2 regions of the Phyllobacterium sp. CCNWLW183 genome follow, and region 1 is predicted to be linked to the other one. Evidence: predicted binding sites of a transcription regulator. Region 1 holds the regulator's gene; the other holds the start of a gene.
The links. Region 1 encodes PhoB, which activates phosphate uptake and scavenging genes when phosphate is short. Its sites were predicted from a motif close to TGTCATNNANCTGTCAT; they were not measured.

Region 1 (10,075 bases):
TTTTGCGATCGTGATTGATTCCGGGGTTGCAAGCTTTTCATCGACGACGATGCTGCCGCCGCCGGCACCGAGGAATGAATAGATCCCGAAATCAGCCGCTTTGAAGCTGCCCGCCTTCACCTCCGCGATCGCCTTGTCGGCCGTCGGCTCAAAATGCCAAAGCGCGCTGGCAAGAACTGTTCCGGGATAATCCTTGGATGTATCGATCACATTGCCAATGGCCAGAACGCCGCGCTCCTTGGCAGCATCGGACACGCCGAAGCGTTCGGCATACATAATGTCCGCCCCGGCATCGATCATCGCGAATGCCGCTTCCTTGGCCTTGGGCGGATCATACCAGGAATTGATAAAGGTCACGAGGAACTTGACGTCAGGATTGGTTTCCTTGGCGCCTTGAATAAAGGCATTCATCAGCCGGTTAACTTCCGGAATTGCATAGCCACCGACAAGCCCGATTATATTGCTTTTGGTCTTGGCGCCAGCAATGAGCCCGGTCAGATAGGCAGGCTCCTGAATGAAATTATCAAAGGTGGCAAAGTTCGGCTCTACCGGCGGTAGCGAAGAACCCATGAGGAATTTGATATCTGGATATTCGGCGGCAACAGCGCGCGAGGGCTTTTCAACGCCAAATGCCTCGCCAACAATCAGATTTGCGCCCTGTTCGGCATATTCGCGCATAACGCGCTCATAATCCGTATTGGAGACATTTTCCGAGTAGGAATAGTCAATATCGCCACGCTCCTTGGCGGCATTTAGCGCCAGATGAATCCGGCTAACCCATTGTTGCTCAATCGGAACCGTGTAGATGCCAACCACTTTGATTTTTTCCTGAGCTGCCGCCGGTCCAAAAGCGGCCATTGTCAAGGCAGCGCCAGCGACGAGCCCGATGAAAGCCCTGCGGCCTAATTGGAAAACAGTTTTCATATCATTCCCCTTATTGTTTATTTTTTGATCACAACCCCATCACCGCTACTTAATAGGCAATGGCAGTTTTTCGCAATGTGAAAGGGAAAATGACAAGAGGATTATCGAAATTCTGCACAGCTCAACTGCGCAAGAGCACCAAAAGAAATTGGCGCCGTGTCGGGCAGGACAGGCGCCATCTCATGCCGGAAGGTCCGGTATATCATGCAGCTCTATTTCGGGCAGCACATTGAACGCTCTGCCGCACCCGGACGATAAAGCCAATTGGGTGGCATTTTCAGAACGTGAAATGCGCGTTCCTGTCTTTGCGGTGCCTGGCTCAGCCTGCCGACGCGCGCCATTAATGTGCGAACCTCATCCGACTTCACGCCATCACTCGCCATCATTTGACGAATGATCGGTTCAGCCAGCAATTCGTTCAGTGTTGGTTCAATCGCTTCCAGCATGATTCTCTCCTCAAATGATGACAGTGCTGGCAATCTGACCGCGCTCAATGTCGCTTGCATGTCGTCATTATGGCGGTTGTAAGAATTGCTTCGGGCGATCTGGAAAATCTCGCCATAAAGTGGAAAAACCAAAAGCAATCAATGGACGCATGCGCATGCATCATTTGAATTTTGCTGCCAAGCGGCTTAGGGTCAGGGCTTGTCGCTATAACCAAAAGACGCCCGAAACGGCATATTTTCCCGCAGTTCGAATAATTCAAAGACTGTTCCATGCTCCGTAAGTTTACATTGCGTCGTCTCGGCGTCTTCTCCATTTTTCTCGCACCGAGCCGCTTGCGTGCCTTTGCACGAAGTCATGAAGCAGGTCTTGTTCTAGTGGCCGTACTCGTCGGCATTGTTTCAGGTTTCGTCGTGACTGCGATGAGCCGCATCGCCCAATATCTGCACTTGGTGATCTTCAACCTGCAACCCGGTGAACGTCTGTCATCATCAATGTCCGCAAGTCATACGGCGCTCTTTTTCGCTCCAATTGTGGGAGGCGCTATTCTTGGTGTCCTGCTCTTCCTTCTGGCGCTCTACCGTAAAAAGCCGATTGTCGATCCGATTGAGGCGAATGCCCTGCATGGTGGCCGGCTCTCACTCAATGACAGCATCATCGTCACCGTCCAGAATCTGATTTCCAATGGCTTTGGCGCTTCCGTGGGGCTGGAGGCAGGTTATACCCAGCTCGCCTCCGGTTTGGCGTCGAAGTTTGGTCTGTCCTTGCGCTTGAGACGTTCGGATATGCGCATCCTCGTTGGTTGCGGCGCTGCCGGCGCTATCGCCGCCGCGTTCAACGCTCCGTTGACTGGCGCATTCTATGCCTTCGAGCTGATCATTGGTTCCTATACTATTTTAAGCCTGACACCCGTTGTTGCCGCCGCACTTGTATCCAATCTTGTCGCGCGGGCACTTGCCGGTGATAATTTCGTTATCGACATTGGCGAGTTCGGCACCGTTGTTCCCGCCGACTATGTCCCGGCGCTTCTCCTCGGCTTGCTTTGTGCCGGTGCTGGTATCGCGCTGATGAAGGGCGTCGCTTTCGTTGAAGAACTCGCCCGCAAAAGCTTCATCCCATTCTGGATGCGACCCGTCCTTGGCGGTGCGGTTGTCGGCGGACTGGCCTTGATTTCACCGCAGGTGCTGTCGGGAGGTCATGGCGCGCTGCATCTCAATCTGGATTACACAGGGCCTATTGCCGGCATTATCGGTATTATCCTGCTGAAAGCGCTTGCGTCCGCCATTTCCATCGGTTCGGGTTTTCGCGGGGGCCTGTTCTTCGGCTCACTTTTCCTAGGTGCACTCCTTGGCAAACTCTTTGCTTTTTCCGCACCCTATGTCTTTGCCCACGCAACCCTGACGCCGGTGACCTATGCGGTTGTCGGCATGAGCGCTCTGGCAGTCTCGGTGATCGGTGGCCCTTTGACGATGACCTTCCTCGCATTGGAAATCACAGGGGACTTTCCGATAACGGTTCTCGTGCTTGCCGCTGTCATTGCGGCATCCATTACAGTCCGGAACACATTCGGCTACTCCTTTGCCACATGGCGCTTTCACTTACGGGGTGAAAGCATCCGTAGCGCCCACGATGTGGGTTGGATTCGCAATCTGACAGTGGCCAAGCTGATGCGTACAGATGTGCGCACGGCTTCCGACAAGATGAGCATCAGCGAATTCCGTCAGGAGTTTCCGCTCGGCTCAACGCAACGTGTCATCATTGTCAGCGATGAGAATAAGTATGTCGGCATCATAATCGTTGCGGAAGCGCATTCAGGCATCACGGAGACAACCGATGAAGCGCAACCTATTGGCCCATTGATCAAATATCAGGGTGAGTATCTACAACCGCAAATGAATGCGCGACAGGCCGTACGCCTGTTCGACAATGCCGAAGCCGAAGCTTTGGCCGTCGTTAATGACATTGTGGAACTGAAGGTCGTCGGACTTTTGAGCGAAAGCCACACGCTGCGGCGATACAGTGAAGAGCTTGACCGGCAGCGCCGACACGTGTCCGGCGAAATCTGATCACTCATCATATTCGCAAATTTTAACCCCATTTTAACCACGGTTTGTTGCAATGCGTAACATTGTGTTACTGTAATTGGAATCAAACCGGGGCAATCTCTTGCAATCAGGCACCAAGCCAGTTGGGAAATCATCTCCCGTCAACGGAAACTCCGCATTGGCATCAATGTGCAGCTTCTGGGGACTGCTTAGGGCGTACTGGACCTCCGAGCGCTGGGTTGAAGCCTGGACGCTGACAATCGCCATTGCGCTTTTGACCGCCGCAGCCAGCAAGGCCAGCGTCTGGATGGCGATGGCGTCGGGCGAGTTGATCAACTCGCTGGTCGATATACACGACCCTTTTGTCGTTAATCCGCTCAATGTGATCCTCGCAAATGCCGGTATTCTCGTTGCAATTGTTGCAGTCAAGGAAATTGGTTTCATCGGTGTCCGTCATCTCCTTTCGACAACCTTGCATCGTAAATGGCGCGGCTGGCTCAATGGCCGCTTCGGTGAGGCGCTGCTTGATGAACAGCACACACATTATCATTTGCAGCAGGGAAGTTCGGCGGAGCAAACTCCCGACAATATCGACCAGCGCATTCAGGAATCCATCAAGGGAATGACCGGCGGCGCCATTGGGCTGGCCATGGGCGTGCTGGGCGTCACAATGTCCATTCTTTTCGTGGGCCAGAAACTCATTGAACTTTCAACGCCAATACCCGGCCTTGATTTTCTTGGAGATTATGGCAGTGCCACGCTGGCCTTTACGGGCATTGCGCTCTACGTGCCGCTCAGCACATGGATTGCCATGCGTATTGGCCGCGCTCTTGAAAAACTCACCCTCGCCATGCAGCAATCCGAAGGCAGTTACAGAAGTGAGCTGACCACATTGTTGCGCCGCAGCTTTCAGGTTGCCGCTGCCAATGGCGAGACTGTTCAAAAGTCGTTAAATGACAAGCTTTACAGAAGCGTCGACAATAATTGGGGGCGTTTCAATGTGTTCGATGCCTGCTATATGTCGTTCACCTCGATCTACAATTTCTTTTCCGCCCGTATTGTCGCCTATATACCCGGTCTTCTGCCCTATATGGGTAATACGATCAGCTTCAAGAACTATATTACCGGTTCCGAGCTTGTTGGTTCGATGATCAATGAATGCTCCTGGTTTATCCATGTCATGCCCGCAATTGCCAATTTGAAGGCAAATGCACGGCGCGTTACCGAATTGGCCCAAGCGGTCGAGCGTGTCAGCCAGCCCTCGGAATATTATCGGTCCACCGGTGTCAGTGAGTTCAAATTTGCAACACAGCATGAAGCCTTTGGCGTCTCGGTGCGGGGACTTGAATTGATGCACCGCGACAGCGAGGCCAAAGCTTTTCTCACGCTTGGAAATATGCGGTTGCGCAAGGGCCAATGGGCTTACATCAAGGGCGATTCCGGTAGTGGAAAAACCTGTTTGCTCAAAGCAATGAACGGGCTTTGGGGTTATGGCCGTGGTGAAATCTTTTACCCGAAAGATGCGGCAACGATGTATGCGGCGCAAGAGGTCAAACTTCCCGGCGTCTCGCTGAAACAGCTCGTATGCCTCCCAATGGATGAAAGCCGTTTTGGCGATTCCTCCGTTGCGGCCGCCCTGCACCGCGCCGGCATGGGCGACTTTATTGAAAACCTTGGTGAAGAATGCCGCGATGGCACGTCTTGGGACCAGCTCCTGTCGGGTGGTCAGAAGCAGAAATTGGTGCTTGCGCGCATATTGCTGCACAAGCCTGCGGTTTTGTTTCTTGATGAAGCAACCGGCGCGCTGGACCCGGACTCCAAGATCGCCTTCCATCAGGCCATCAAGGATCATTGCGCCGGAACCACCGTTATCAGCGTGATGCATGAGATCGAAGCGCCACGCTCGGTTTCCGGCGAAAACTTCTATACGCATATTTTGGAGATCAATGGCGGCACAGCCATCCAGCGGCCACTTCTGGAGACATTGGTCGAGCCAGATCCGCTACCAGCAACAAACTTCCCGCTGATTGCCGCCGAATAGCCCTTTTCGGAACACCGCGCTTTTTGTCCGGTAGAAGCAGTTCTGTTTAAATGAGACTACCGGTCATTTGCGCAAGCCATCTCTAGCGCAAATTGGCTCATATAACGCCGATTCTGTTTCCCGGCCGAGACAGAAATTCGATAAAGAAAAACGCGCTTTAATCCTATCCGAAGGAATAGCCTGCACCGCGCACGGTCCGGATCGGATCAAGCGATCTGCCAATATTGATTGCCTTGCGCAAACGGCCAACATGCACGTCAACCGTGCGGTCATCGACGTAAATATCCGCGCCCCATACATTGTCCAGGAGCTGTCCGCGCGAGAACACCCGGCCTGGAGACTGCATCAGGAATTCCAGCAGGCGGAATTCTGTCGGTCCGAGCTTGAGTTCACGCTCTTTGCGGAAAACCCTGTGCTGTTCGCGGTCAAGTTTCAGATCTCCAAAGCTCAACACATGCGACAAGAGACTTGGATTGACCCGGCGTAGCATGGACTTGATGCGTGCCAGCAATTCCGGTGTCGAGAACGGCTTGACCATGTAATCATCCGCACCGGTTGAAAGACCGCGAACACGCTCGCTTTCTTCACCGCGCGCGGTCAACATGATGATCGGCAGGATTTCTGTCTCGCGCCGAGCACGCAGGCGGCGGCAAAGTTCAATACCGGAAAGGCCTGGAAGCATCCAATCGAGGATCAGCAGATCCGGCACCTTTTCGCGCAAGGCGATTTCGGCTTCGTCACCACGGCTGATGGTTTCGACAATATAGCCTTCTGCCTCCAGATTATAACGCAGGAGAACACTGAGGGCATCTTCGTCTTCAACGACTGTGATTCTGGGAGCTATAGGCATGGTCTGCTTCCGGCAATTATGGCGTTACTGGCTCGTCAAGAATAACGGTATGCGACTGATCTTCCTTCGGGCGTTCCGCCGGAAGCTGTGTTCCCGTTACAATGTAATAGACCGTCTCGGCGATATTGGTGGCATGGTCACCGATGCGCTCAATATTCTTGGCGCAGAACAAAAGATGCGTGCAAGCGGATATGTTGCGCGGATCTTCCATCATATAGGTCAGGAGTTCGCGGAACAGCGACGTGTAAAGCGCATCAATCTCATCATCGCGTTCACGGACGATATTGACCTGTGCCACCGAGCGTGTCGCATAAGCGTCGAGAACATCCTTAAGTTGTGTCAATGCCAGTTCTGCGATGGTCTGCAGGCCGCGATAGACAGAGAGCGTCTGGCGCGTATCGTTGACGGCTACGACACGCTTGGCAATGTTCTTGCCAAGATCGCCGATACGCTCAAGATCGGATGAAATGCGGATCGTACCGATTACTTCGCGCAAGTCGATCGCCATTGGCTGGCGCTTGCCGATGATGGTGATCGCCTTTTCGTCAATCTCGCGCTGACCGGCGTCGAGGATAAGGTCGTCAGAGATCACGCGCTGGGCAAGCGCATTGTCCGAATTGACCATGGCCGACACAGCCTGTTCGACCATGCGCTCCGCATGTCCGCCCATCTCTGCAATCTTGTGCGTCAGAAACTTCAGTTCATCGTCATAAGAGCGGACGGTGTGTTGTGCTGTGTCAGTCATTGTCTAACCCTCTTCCCGTGAGATCAACCGAAACGTCCGGTAATGTAGTCCTGCGTGCGCTTTTCGGTAGGGCTGGTAAACATCATTTCAGTGTCACCGACTTCAACAATATTTCCAAGATGGAACATTGCCGTGCGTTGCGACACGCGTGCCGCCTGCTGCATTGAGTGCGTGACGATGACGATCGTGTAGTTCTGGCGCAATTCGTCGATCAGTTCTTCAACCTTTGCCGTCGCGATAGGATCAAGCGCCGAGCAAGGCTCGTCCATCAAAATCACTTCCGGGCTGACCGCAATGGCGCGCGCGATGCAAAGACGCTGCTGCTGTCCGCCGGAAAGACCTGTGCCAGATTCATGCAGACGGTCTTTCACTTCCGCAAACAGGCCTGCGCGCTGCAGGCTTTTTTCCACGATTTCGTCGAGATGACTCTTGCTTTTGACAAGACCATGAATGCGCGGGCCATAGGCAACATTTTCGAAGATCGACTTCGGAAATGGATTTGGCTTCTGGAATACCATGCCGATACGGGCGCGCAACTGAACCACGTCGATCTTGGGATCATAGATATCGCGCTCATCAAGCGTGATATTGCCCGTGACCCTGCAGATCGAAATCGTATCATTCATGCGGTTCAGGCAACGCAGGAAAGTCGACTTGCCGCAACCCGATGGTCCGATAAGCGCGGTGACTTCCTTTTCCCTGATATCGAGACTGACTTCAAAGAGCGCTTGTTTGGCTCCGTAAAATACGGAGACGTTTTCGCCCTTCATCTTTATCGCAGGCTGGTTCGAGGAGTTATGCAATTTCTTTTCCACATCAACTTCGGATAACATGTTCATGTCCTTGTACCTCATTACCAGCGACGTTCAAAACGTCGGCGCAGCATGATCGCCGCAGCATTCATCACGAATAGGAACACCAGCAACACCAGAATGGCTGCGGCAGTCTTTGCCTGGAAGGCGACTTCAGGAAGGTCGGACCACAGATAAATCTGCACCGGCAGCACCGTCGAAGCGTCGGTTATCCCACCAGGAATATCGACGATGAACGCGACCATGCCGATCATCAGCAGCGGAGCCGTTTCGCCCAGAGCATGCGCCATGCCGATAATCGTGCCGGTCATGATGCCGGGCATGGCCAGAGGCAGCACATGGTGGAAGATGGCCTGCTGATGCGATGCACCGACGCCCAGCGCCGCTTCCTTGATTGAAGGAGGTACGGAGCGAAGTGCAGCGCGCGATGCAATGATGATTGTCGGCATTACCAACAGTGCCAGCACCAGCCCGCCAACCAAAGGGGCGGAACGTGGAAGGTCAAAGAAATTAAGGAACATCGCCAGTCCGAGCAAGCCGAAGACAATTGATGGAACGGCTGCAAGATTGTTGATATTGATTTCAATGATCTCGGTCACGCGGTTTTTCGGCGCAAACTCTTCAAGATATATGGCAGCACCGACCCCTAGTGGCAGGCAGAGCAGCAATGTTACGGCGAGCGTCCAGAGCGTTCCGGTCAATGCACCGCGAATACCTGCAAGTTCAGGCTCACGCGAGTCACCCGAGGTGAAGAAGCGGGTCGCAAAGGCACGTTCCACCAGGCCCTCGGACTTCATCTTTGTGAGCCAGATCGCAGCCTGATCCTGCACGCGGCGGTTTGATTCCGGCGTGACAAGCGTCAGCATGGACCAGCTGCCGGGAGCAGCAGCTTCGGCGCTTGCAGGTGTTATCAGCTTGACGCCATCAATGCCCGAGGGGCTGATCTGGCTCGCCTTGATCGTCCCGCCATTGACGTTGACAAGCAGACTGGGCAGCTTCTCATCCAACTCAATAGCGACATTAGCGTCGGTGATGCGGGCATTCAGCGTCTGCGCCTCTGCTTTGATCGCATCGATCTGGCTTTGCAACGAGCTTGCTGCATTTGCATCAAGGCCAGGGATCAGCTTTTCAAGACGTGCGGATTCTGTCGTCAACTTTTCCAGACGCTCAAACAGAAAACCCTGCATTTCCTGAAAAGCCTTGGCGAAATCATCACCCGATGAACGCAGCGAATAGGTCTCGCCGTTAAGGGTCTGGGAAAGCGTTCCCGTACCTTCCAGCACGATTTCCGATGTCTGATAACCCTTCAGGAACTGATCTGCATCATCTGAAAGCAGAACAGGGACGGTCACTTCCTGACCGATCAGCGAAGGATTACCCGAAATCATGCGGCGGAAATCGTCGGATGCACCTGAACTGAGCAGGCCATTCAACGCGCGACGTTCCGCACGGGTTGAAACATCAGGAAACTGAGCAGCCAATGCGTCACGAATGATCTTGTCGTAATTACCAGCAAGAAGCGTCACAGGATCGCGGGTATTTTGCGGGTCCAATGCCGCCTGATCTGCGGTAACCTTCAGATCTACCCGATATTCTGAAAACGCGGGCAAGCCCTTGAACAGAACATCGAGCAAAACAACCGACAGAAACAGTGCCGTCAGAATAATTGCTGCGATCCCGTAGAATTTGAAGCGCCGCTCTGCGCGGTAGCGCTTCTTGACCAATGCATCGCGTGGGTAGTCGGTAACGGGAATGCCGTTGGATATGGTGATGTCAGTCATATTGTTCCCGATATCTCTTGACGATCTGGAGCGCGATGAAGTTGAGGACAAGCGTGAAGAAGAAGAGCACGAAGCCGAGAGCGAAAGCCGAGAGCGTTTTGGCACTGTCGAATTCCTGATCTCCAACCAGAATGGTCTTGATCTGCACGGTAAAGGTCGTAACCGCTTCGAGCGGATTGAATGTGAGGTTGGCAGCAAGTCCGGCTGCCATGACCACGATCATCGTTTCGCCGACTGCACGGGAAATTGCCAGCATGAATGCCGACACGATGCCCGGCAAAGCCGCAGGAAGGATAACCTTCTTGATGGTTTCGGACTTTGTTGCGCCCATCGCATAGGAACCATCGCGCAGGCTTTGAGGCACGGCATTGATCACATCATCCGAGAGCGACGACACGAAGGGGATAATCATCATGCCCATGACAAGTCCGGC
Region 2 (6,771 bases), on a different contig from region 1:
ATTAAAGAGATGCAGCTTTTCCTTTGGAATTATCACGCGCAGATGATCGTCAGTCTGTGAGGTAGAGCGTCCGGACACACGGACAACGACACGTTCACCGCCAATAATGCCATAAACATAGCTCTCCGCGCCGATTGGTTCTACACCAAGAACCTTCAGATCAAGCGCCAAACCACCGATATGAGTGTTGGTTCCGGCTGATACTTCCAGATCTTCAGGACGGAAGCCGATGACAGCGCCCGATGTTGGAACCGCCAGACCTTGAGCACCAATACGCGTGCCATCCTTGAGGATGAGTCCCGAACCATCGGCCGTGACAGGGACGAGGTTCATGGGCGGCGCGCCAATAAAACTTGCGACGAAGGTGCTGGCCGGTTTCTCGTATATATCCAGCGGAGCTCCGATTTGCTCGACCGCACCGCCGTTCATGACTACGAGTATGTCTGCAAGCGTCATTGCTTCCAGCTGATCGTGGGTAACGTAAACGCTCGTCACGCCCAGTTGGCGTTGCAGGTTTTTAATTTCCACTCGCATCTGGCCACGCAGTTTTGCATCCAGATTGGAAAGCGGTTCGTCAAAGAGGAACACTTTCGGACTGCGTACAATGGCGCGCCCCATTGCGACACGCTGACGTTGGCCACCGGAAAGCTCCTTGGGGCGTCGCTCGAGAAGCTGAGTCAATTCAAGGATTTGTGCGGCGTCCCTAACGCGTTTGTCGATTTCGTCTTTAGGCATGCCGCGGTTACGCAGCCCGTATGCCATGTTATCGTAGACCTTCATATGCGGATAAAGCGCATAATTCTGAAAAACCATGGCGATGTCCCTTTCAGCGGGACCGAGATTATTAACGACTGTGCTATCGATTTTTACGGTGCCGTCCGTAATGGATTCCAAGCCGGCAATCATTCGAAGCAGAGTAGATTTTCCGCAGCCCGATGGACCGACCAGCACGCATAGCGCACCGTCATTGATAGAAATATTTACGCCCTTTACCGCTTCAACGGAGCTTCCATAGACTTTGCGGACATCGGTTAGTTCTACACTTGCCATATTATTTCTCCGTTTCAACCAGTCCGCGCACAAACCAGCGTTGCATCAAAACAACGACCAGAATTGGGGGCAGGATGGCGAGAATGCAGGTGACCATCACCAGATGCCATTGTGTGTTGGCGTCGGTGAAGTCGATCATTTTGCGCAGCCCAATGACGATGGTCGCCATATCGTTGCGATTGGTCATGAGCAATGGCCAGAGATATTGGGTCCAGCCATAGATGAAGAGGATGACGAACAGGGCCGCGATATTGGTCTTCGACAAGGGCAGCAGAATATCCTTGAAGAAGCGCCACGGGCCAGCCCCGTCCACGCGGGCTGCTTCAACCAGCTCGCCTGGAATTGTCATGAAGAATTGTCTGAACAAAAGTGTGGCCGTAGCCGAAGCCATGAGGGGAAGGATAAGGCCTGTATAGGTATCGATCAGTCCAAGGTCGACCATAATTTTGTAGGTGGGCAGAATGCGCACTTCGACGGGCAGCATCAGCGTTATAAAGATGAACCAGAAGAAAAACATGCGTCCCGGAAAGCGGAAAAATACGATCGCGTAGGCGGACAAGATGGAAATGATGATTTTGCCGATGGCAATGCCGAGCGCCATGACAAGCGTGTTGAGCAAAAGACGGTCAACGCCAACGCCGCCGATCTTGCCGATGCCACCGAAAAGAGCGCTGGAATAATTCTCCCAGAAATGACCTCCCGGCAACAACGATAGTGGCGGACGGATAATATCCTGCAATGTCTGGGTTGACGCTACAAAGGTGTAGTAGATTGGAAATGCAACGATCAAAATGCCGACAATCAAAATGATATGGGCGATGATGCGGCCTATGGGGTTGTTTTGAATCATGACTCTGGTTCCCCTCAGCCGTAATGGACTTTGCGCTCGACATAGCGGAATTGTACCGCTGTCATAGCAATGACAATTACCATCAGAATAACGGATTGCGCCGCCGAGTCGCCAAGGATCAGGTTGACGAACCCGTCATTGTAGACCTTGTAGACCAGAGTTTCTGTTGCTTTTCCCGGACCGCCCCCTGTAACGGCATGAATGATGCCGAACGTATCGAAGAAGGCGTAAACCGTATTAACGACCAGCAAGAAAAATGTCGTTGGCGCGAGAAGCGGGAATATAATGGTCCAAAAACGCTTTGTTTCTCCGGCGCCATCAATGGCCGCAGCTTCGATCAGCGATTTAGGAATGGACTGCAGGCCCGCAACGAAAAACAGGAAATTGTAGCTAATCTGTTTCCAAGAAGCGGCAGCAACGACAAGCACCATCGCCTGATCACTATTAAGCAGCGGATCCCAATTATATCCCGTCGAGCGAAGGAGATATGCCAATGTACCCATTGAGGGGTTGAATAGAAACAGCCAAAGCATGCCGGCAATCGCAGGAGCTACGGCATAGGGCCATATCAGCAGTGTCCGGTACACGCCTTTGCCACGTATGACTTTATCGGCCATCACCGCAAGCAACAGTGCAAAGGCCATGGCAATTAAGGCGGTGGCAATGGAGAATATCACAGTCACCTGAAGGGAGTTCAGATAATTGGGATCGTTCAGAACGCGTTTGAAATTGGCTAGCCCGACAAATTGCGTCGACAATCCAAATGGATCCTCCCGCAATACGGACTGCTGAATGGCTTGCGATGCAGGCCAGTAAAAAAAGACGGCCGTGATTGCCAACTGAGGTGCCAGCAGAAGGTAGGGCAGAAACTTGTTAGGAAAAGTGACACGCGTTGACGATGCCATGATGCCTCGCTTTAAACAAAGCCCGCCCGTATGAGATTATACGGGCGGGTATCTTTGACGGCTTAGTTACTGGCCAATGGCCTGCTTGATTGCTGCGTTGCCACGCTCAACGGCCTTATCAAGTGCCTGTTGAGCGGTCTGCTTGCCAGCGAGCATGTTCTCGTATTCTTCGTTCAGAATATCGCGAACCTGCGGCAGGTTTACGAGACGAACACCCTTTGAGTTTTCGGTCGGTGCCTTGCCCATCATCTGCTTGATCGGAATTTCACGAGCAGGATTCTTTTCATAGAATCCGGATTTCTTCGTGTCTTCATAAGCAGCCAGCGTAACTGGCAAATAGCCCGAAACCTGATGCAGCCTTGATTGGATTTCAGTCTTAGACAGGAAGTTGAAGAAGGCAGCCACACCTTTGTACTGTTCGTCTGATTTGCCGGCAAACACCCAGAGGCTCGCGCCGCCCGGTATGGTGTTTTGTGGTGCGTTTTTGGATTCCGGTTCATAAGGGAGCTGACCGGTACCATAATTCATGCCGGACTTGATGATGTCGCCAAGACCGCCCGACGAATCATTGTAAATGCCGCATTCACCAGACGTGAATAGCTGCTTGGCTTCAGATGTGCGTCCGCCATAACGGAACGTGCCATCTTTCGCCAGATCAGCAAGTTCCTGGAAATGCTTGACGAAAAGAGGCGAGTTGATCTTCAGCTCAACATCGACGCCGCCGATGCCATTTTCATTGCTGCCCCAGGAAATATCATTCCATGCAGCATAATTTTCTGTATGAATCCAAGTCATCCAAGCTGTTGTGTAACCACAATTAGCGGCGCCGCTTGTCTTGATTTTCTTCGCAGCTACCCAAACCTCTGGCCAAGTTTTTGGAGGAGTATTCTCATCCAAACCAGCCTTTTTGAATATATCTTTGTTGTAATAGAGGATTGGCGAAGAGCTGTTATAGGGGAATGACAGCATAGTGCCGTCCGGCTTTGAATAATAAGCCACGATGCCCGGCAGATAGAGGCTCTTGTCAAACTTGGTTTCGCCCATCGAAAGGATGTCGGCAACTGGTTTGATCGCGCCTTCCGCTCCCATCATAACGCCTGTACCGGCATCAAAAACCTGAAGGATATCTGGAGCTTGTTTTGCACGGAAGGCGGCAATGCCAGCATTGAGCGCTTCCGGATAGGTACCTTTGAACACAGGCACAACTTTGTATTCGCTTTGGCTTTCGTTGAACTCTTTTGTCAAAGCCTGCACGACTTCGCCGTTGGCGCCAGGCATTGCATGCCACCAGCTGATTTCGGTAACAGCAAACGATGCAGATGATGAGGCCAACAAAATGCCGAAGGCCACGGTGAGTTTGGTGCCGTGATTAGTCATTATAATCTCCCATAGTGAGGCGTCGTCTTTAGCGCGCTTGGGCTAAGTATCCTCATTATGTGACAGAGAAACAACAGTTATTTGACTTTGGGCAAATGATGCAGGTCAGCCTGTGGAAAAAATGCGCAGCTGTTCACTTTTTTGCTCTAAATCAGTGTGACACCGGCTTTGCGCATTGTGATGGTCATTGCTGCGAGCGAACCACCAAGATCGATCGCCCGGCAAGCGTCAAGTAAGACTTCTGCGGAAAATCCCTGGGCGGCGGCATCAAGGGCGGAGTAAGCCACACAATAATCTGTAGCGAGACCCACAAGCGTCACATGAGTGATTCCACGCTCTCGCAGATAACCAGCAAGGCCAGTTGGCGTCACATGGTCGTTCTCATAAAATGCCGAATAGCTGTCAATGTGCGGGCGAAAGCCTTTTCGAATGACAAGCTCGGCTTTTGTCCATTCCAGATCAGGATGAAAATCGGCGCCATTTGTGCCCTGTATGCAATGATCCGGCCAAAGAGTCTGCTCGCCGTAGGGCATGGCAATGGTTTCAAAGGGCGCTTTTCCCGGATGGCTTGATGCGAAGCTCGAATGAGCTGGTGTGTGCCAGTCCTGCGTCAGGATAACTCTGTCGAAGCGGAGTATCAGCTTGTTGATGATCGGAACAATTTCGTTGCCACCAGACACGGCTAGGGCACCGCCTTCGCAAAAATCGTTCTGAACATCGATGACGATCAATGCGTCCTTGGCCATGATGCACTCCTGTAGAATGGCGTGGAGTCTATGGTCAATTAGAGCCGGACGTCAACGCGCATAGTGAAGGTCGCCGCCAATCCAGACGTGATCAACGTCAAGATTTTCAGTTAAATGGACAATATTTGCCTCATAGCCCGGCAATAAGCGGCCATGAGTGTGATCAATGCGAATACTCTGGGCAGGATAAAGTGAGGCCATGCGCAATGATTCATCAAGCGTAAGCCCCAATTGCTGGTGCACGAAGCGAACGGCCGAGATCATGTCAAGATCGGCACCAGCAAGTGTGCCGTCTTCAAGCGTCAGGCGGCCACCGGCGCGCGTTATGGTTCTGCCGTTAAGGGTGAATGACGTGATATCCGTGCCTATTGTAGACATCGCATCAGTCACCAGAAATATCTTCGCCGGGCCTTGTTTGGCTCGCAGCGCAATCGACATGGACGCTTTGTCGACATGAAAACCATCGGCAATCAGTCCGGCTGACAATTCTCCCGATTGCAAAGTCGCACCCACAACGCCAGGGCTGCGATGGCCAAGCTGGCTCATTGCATTAAAAAGGTGTGTGACCATTGATGCGCCAGCCGCTTGCGCAGCCAAGGCTGTTTCATATGATGCCCCGCTGTGACCAAGGCTAACAATGACGCCTGCGTCGACCATTGCCTTGATTTTTTCCGGCGATACCGTTTCGGGGGCGACGGTGGTGAGAAGTACCGGAATCTCCTGAACAGCTTCGATAATTGCAATCAAATCTGCATCGTCCATAGGCCGGATCAGCTTGGGATCGTGCGTGCCTTTGTGGCTAACAGACAGATGAGGGCCTTCGAGGTGGAGACCAATAAACCCAGCGACTTTGTCCTGTGCCGCTGCTTTACTCGCCGCAATAGCCGCTGCCGTTGTTTCCGGGGTATCTGTAATCAGCGTTGGCAGCAGAGCCGTTGTGCCAAAAGCAAAATGTGCATCGCAGATGGTCCGGATAGCGTCGATACTCGGCCCGTCATTGAGCAATACCCCGCCACCGCCATTCACCTGAACGTCGATGAACCCGGGTACAAGTTTCCCCCCGTTCATCTCAACCCGGCGAATATCCGCAGTTAGAGCGCTTGTGGCTTCGATGCTTTTAACTGTGCCGTGTTCCACAACCAGTGCGGCGTTTTCGTGCCAGTTTTCTCCATCGAAAATGACGGCACCGGTAATGGCGTAGACGGTACTCATATGGTCTCCGTCACTTTTCGCAAGTGAGGCGGTTCATCGGGATTAAAGCCACGGCTACGGGCAAACCCTTCTACAAATGCGTAGAATGAAACGAGCAGCGCCAGCGGATCGGTGAGTGGATGCGACGTAGCGACAAAGGGCAGGGCCGTTGCCTTTGACGGCTTGTTTGATGTCAGGAAGACAGCAGCACCCTGATCGGCAAGACGATCGGCGGCATCGACGAGCGATGCTTCTGCGGCGTCCCTTGCGGCAAGCACCAAAACTGGAAAGCCTTTGCCGACAATAGCCTTTGGCCCATGCATCACTTCTGCGGCGCTGTATGATTCCGCGTGAACACCGCTGGTTTCCTTGAATTTCAAGGCAATCTCATTGGAAATGGCCAGAGAAGGTCCGCGCCCAAGAATAAAAAGCGAGTTTTCGTTTTCCAACGCCGCTGCGAATGGCGACCAGTCGCACATTACGGCCTTCGCCATTGCTGAGGGAAGGTCATCGATGGCAGCAAGCAGCTTTTGATCGTTGGTCCAATGCCCGATCAAAGCAAGGCCTGCAACTGCGGAACTCACGAAGGATTTTGTCGCCGCAACACTACGCTCTGGACCGGCAAGTATATCGATTGGCAGATCGCTTGCAT

Region 2: a site for PhoB is predicted at 4,253-4,269, ahead of ugpB (sn-glycerol-3-phosphate ABC transporter substrate-binding protein UgpB). Genes of this name have one in related genera too.

The regions. Positions count from the first base shown of each region.
Region 1 covers NZ_JBBCBN010000010.1:128,957-139,031, forward strand. Annotated here, with positions in the region: gene V9K95_RS21355 (BMP family protein) at 1-924, opposite strand, end outside; gene V9K95_RS21360 (hypothetical protein) at 1,137-1,370, opposite strand; gene V9K95_RS21365 (chloride channel protein) at 1,641-3,434, shown strand; gene V9K95_RS21370 (ABC transporter ATP-binding protein/permease) at 3,601-5,454, shown strand; gene phoB (phosphate regulon transcriptional regulator PhoB) at 5,618-6,304, opposite strand; gene phoU (phosphate signaling complex protein PhoU) at 6,321-7,049, opposite strand; gene pstB (phosphate ABC transporter ATP-binding protein PstB) at 7,073-7,888, opposite strand; gene pstA (phosphate ABC transporter permease PstA) at 7,903-9,642, opposite strand; gene pstC (phosphate ABC transporter permease subunit PstC) at 9,635-10,075, opposite strand, start outside.
Region 2 covers NZ_JBBCBN010000001.1:862,252-869,022, reverse strand. Annotated here, with positions in the region: gene ugpC (sn-glycerol-3-phosphate ABC transporter ATP-binding protein UgpC) at 1-1,050, opposite strand, end outside; gene ugpE (sn-glycerol-3-phosphate ABC transporter permease UgpE) at 1,052-1,900, opposite strand; gene ugpA (sn-glycerol-3-phosphate ABC transporter permease UgpA) at 1,915-2,805, opposite strand; gene ugpB (sn-glycerol-3-phosphate ABC transporter substrate-binding protein UgpB) at 2,872-4,182, opposite strand; gene pncA (bifunctional nicotinamidase/pyrazinamidase) at 4,329-4,928, opposite strand; gene nagA (N-acetylglucosamine-6-phosphate deacetylase) at 4,980-6,140, opposite strand; gene V9K95_RS04070 (SIS domain-containing protein) at 6,137-6,771, opposite strand, start outside.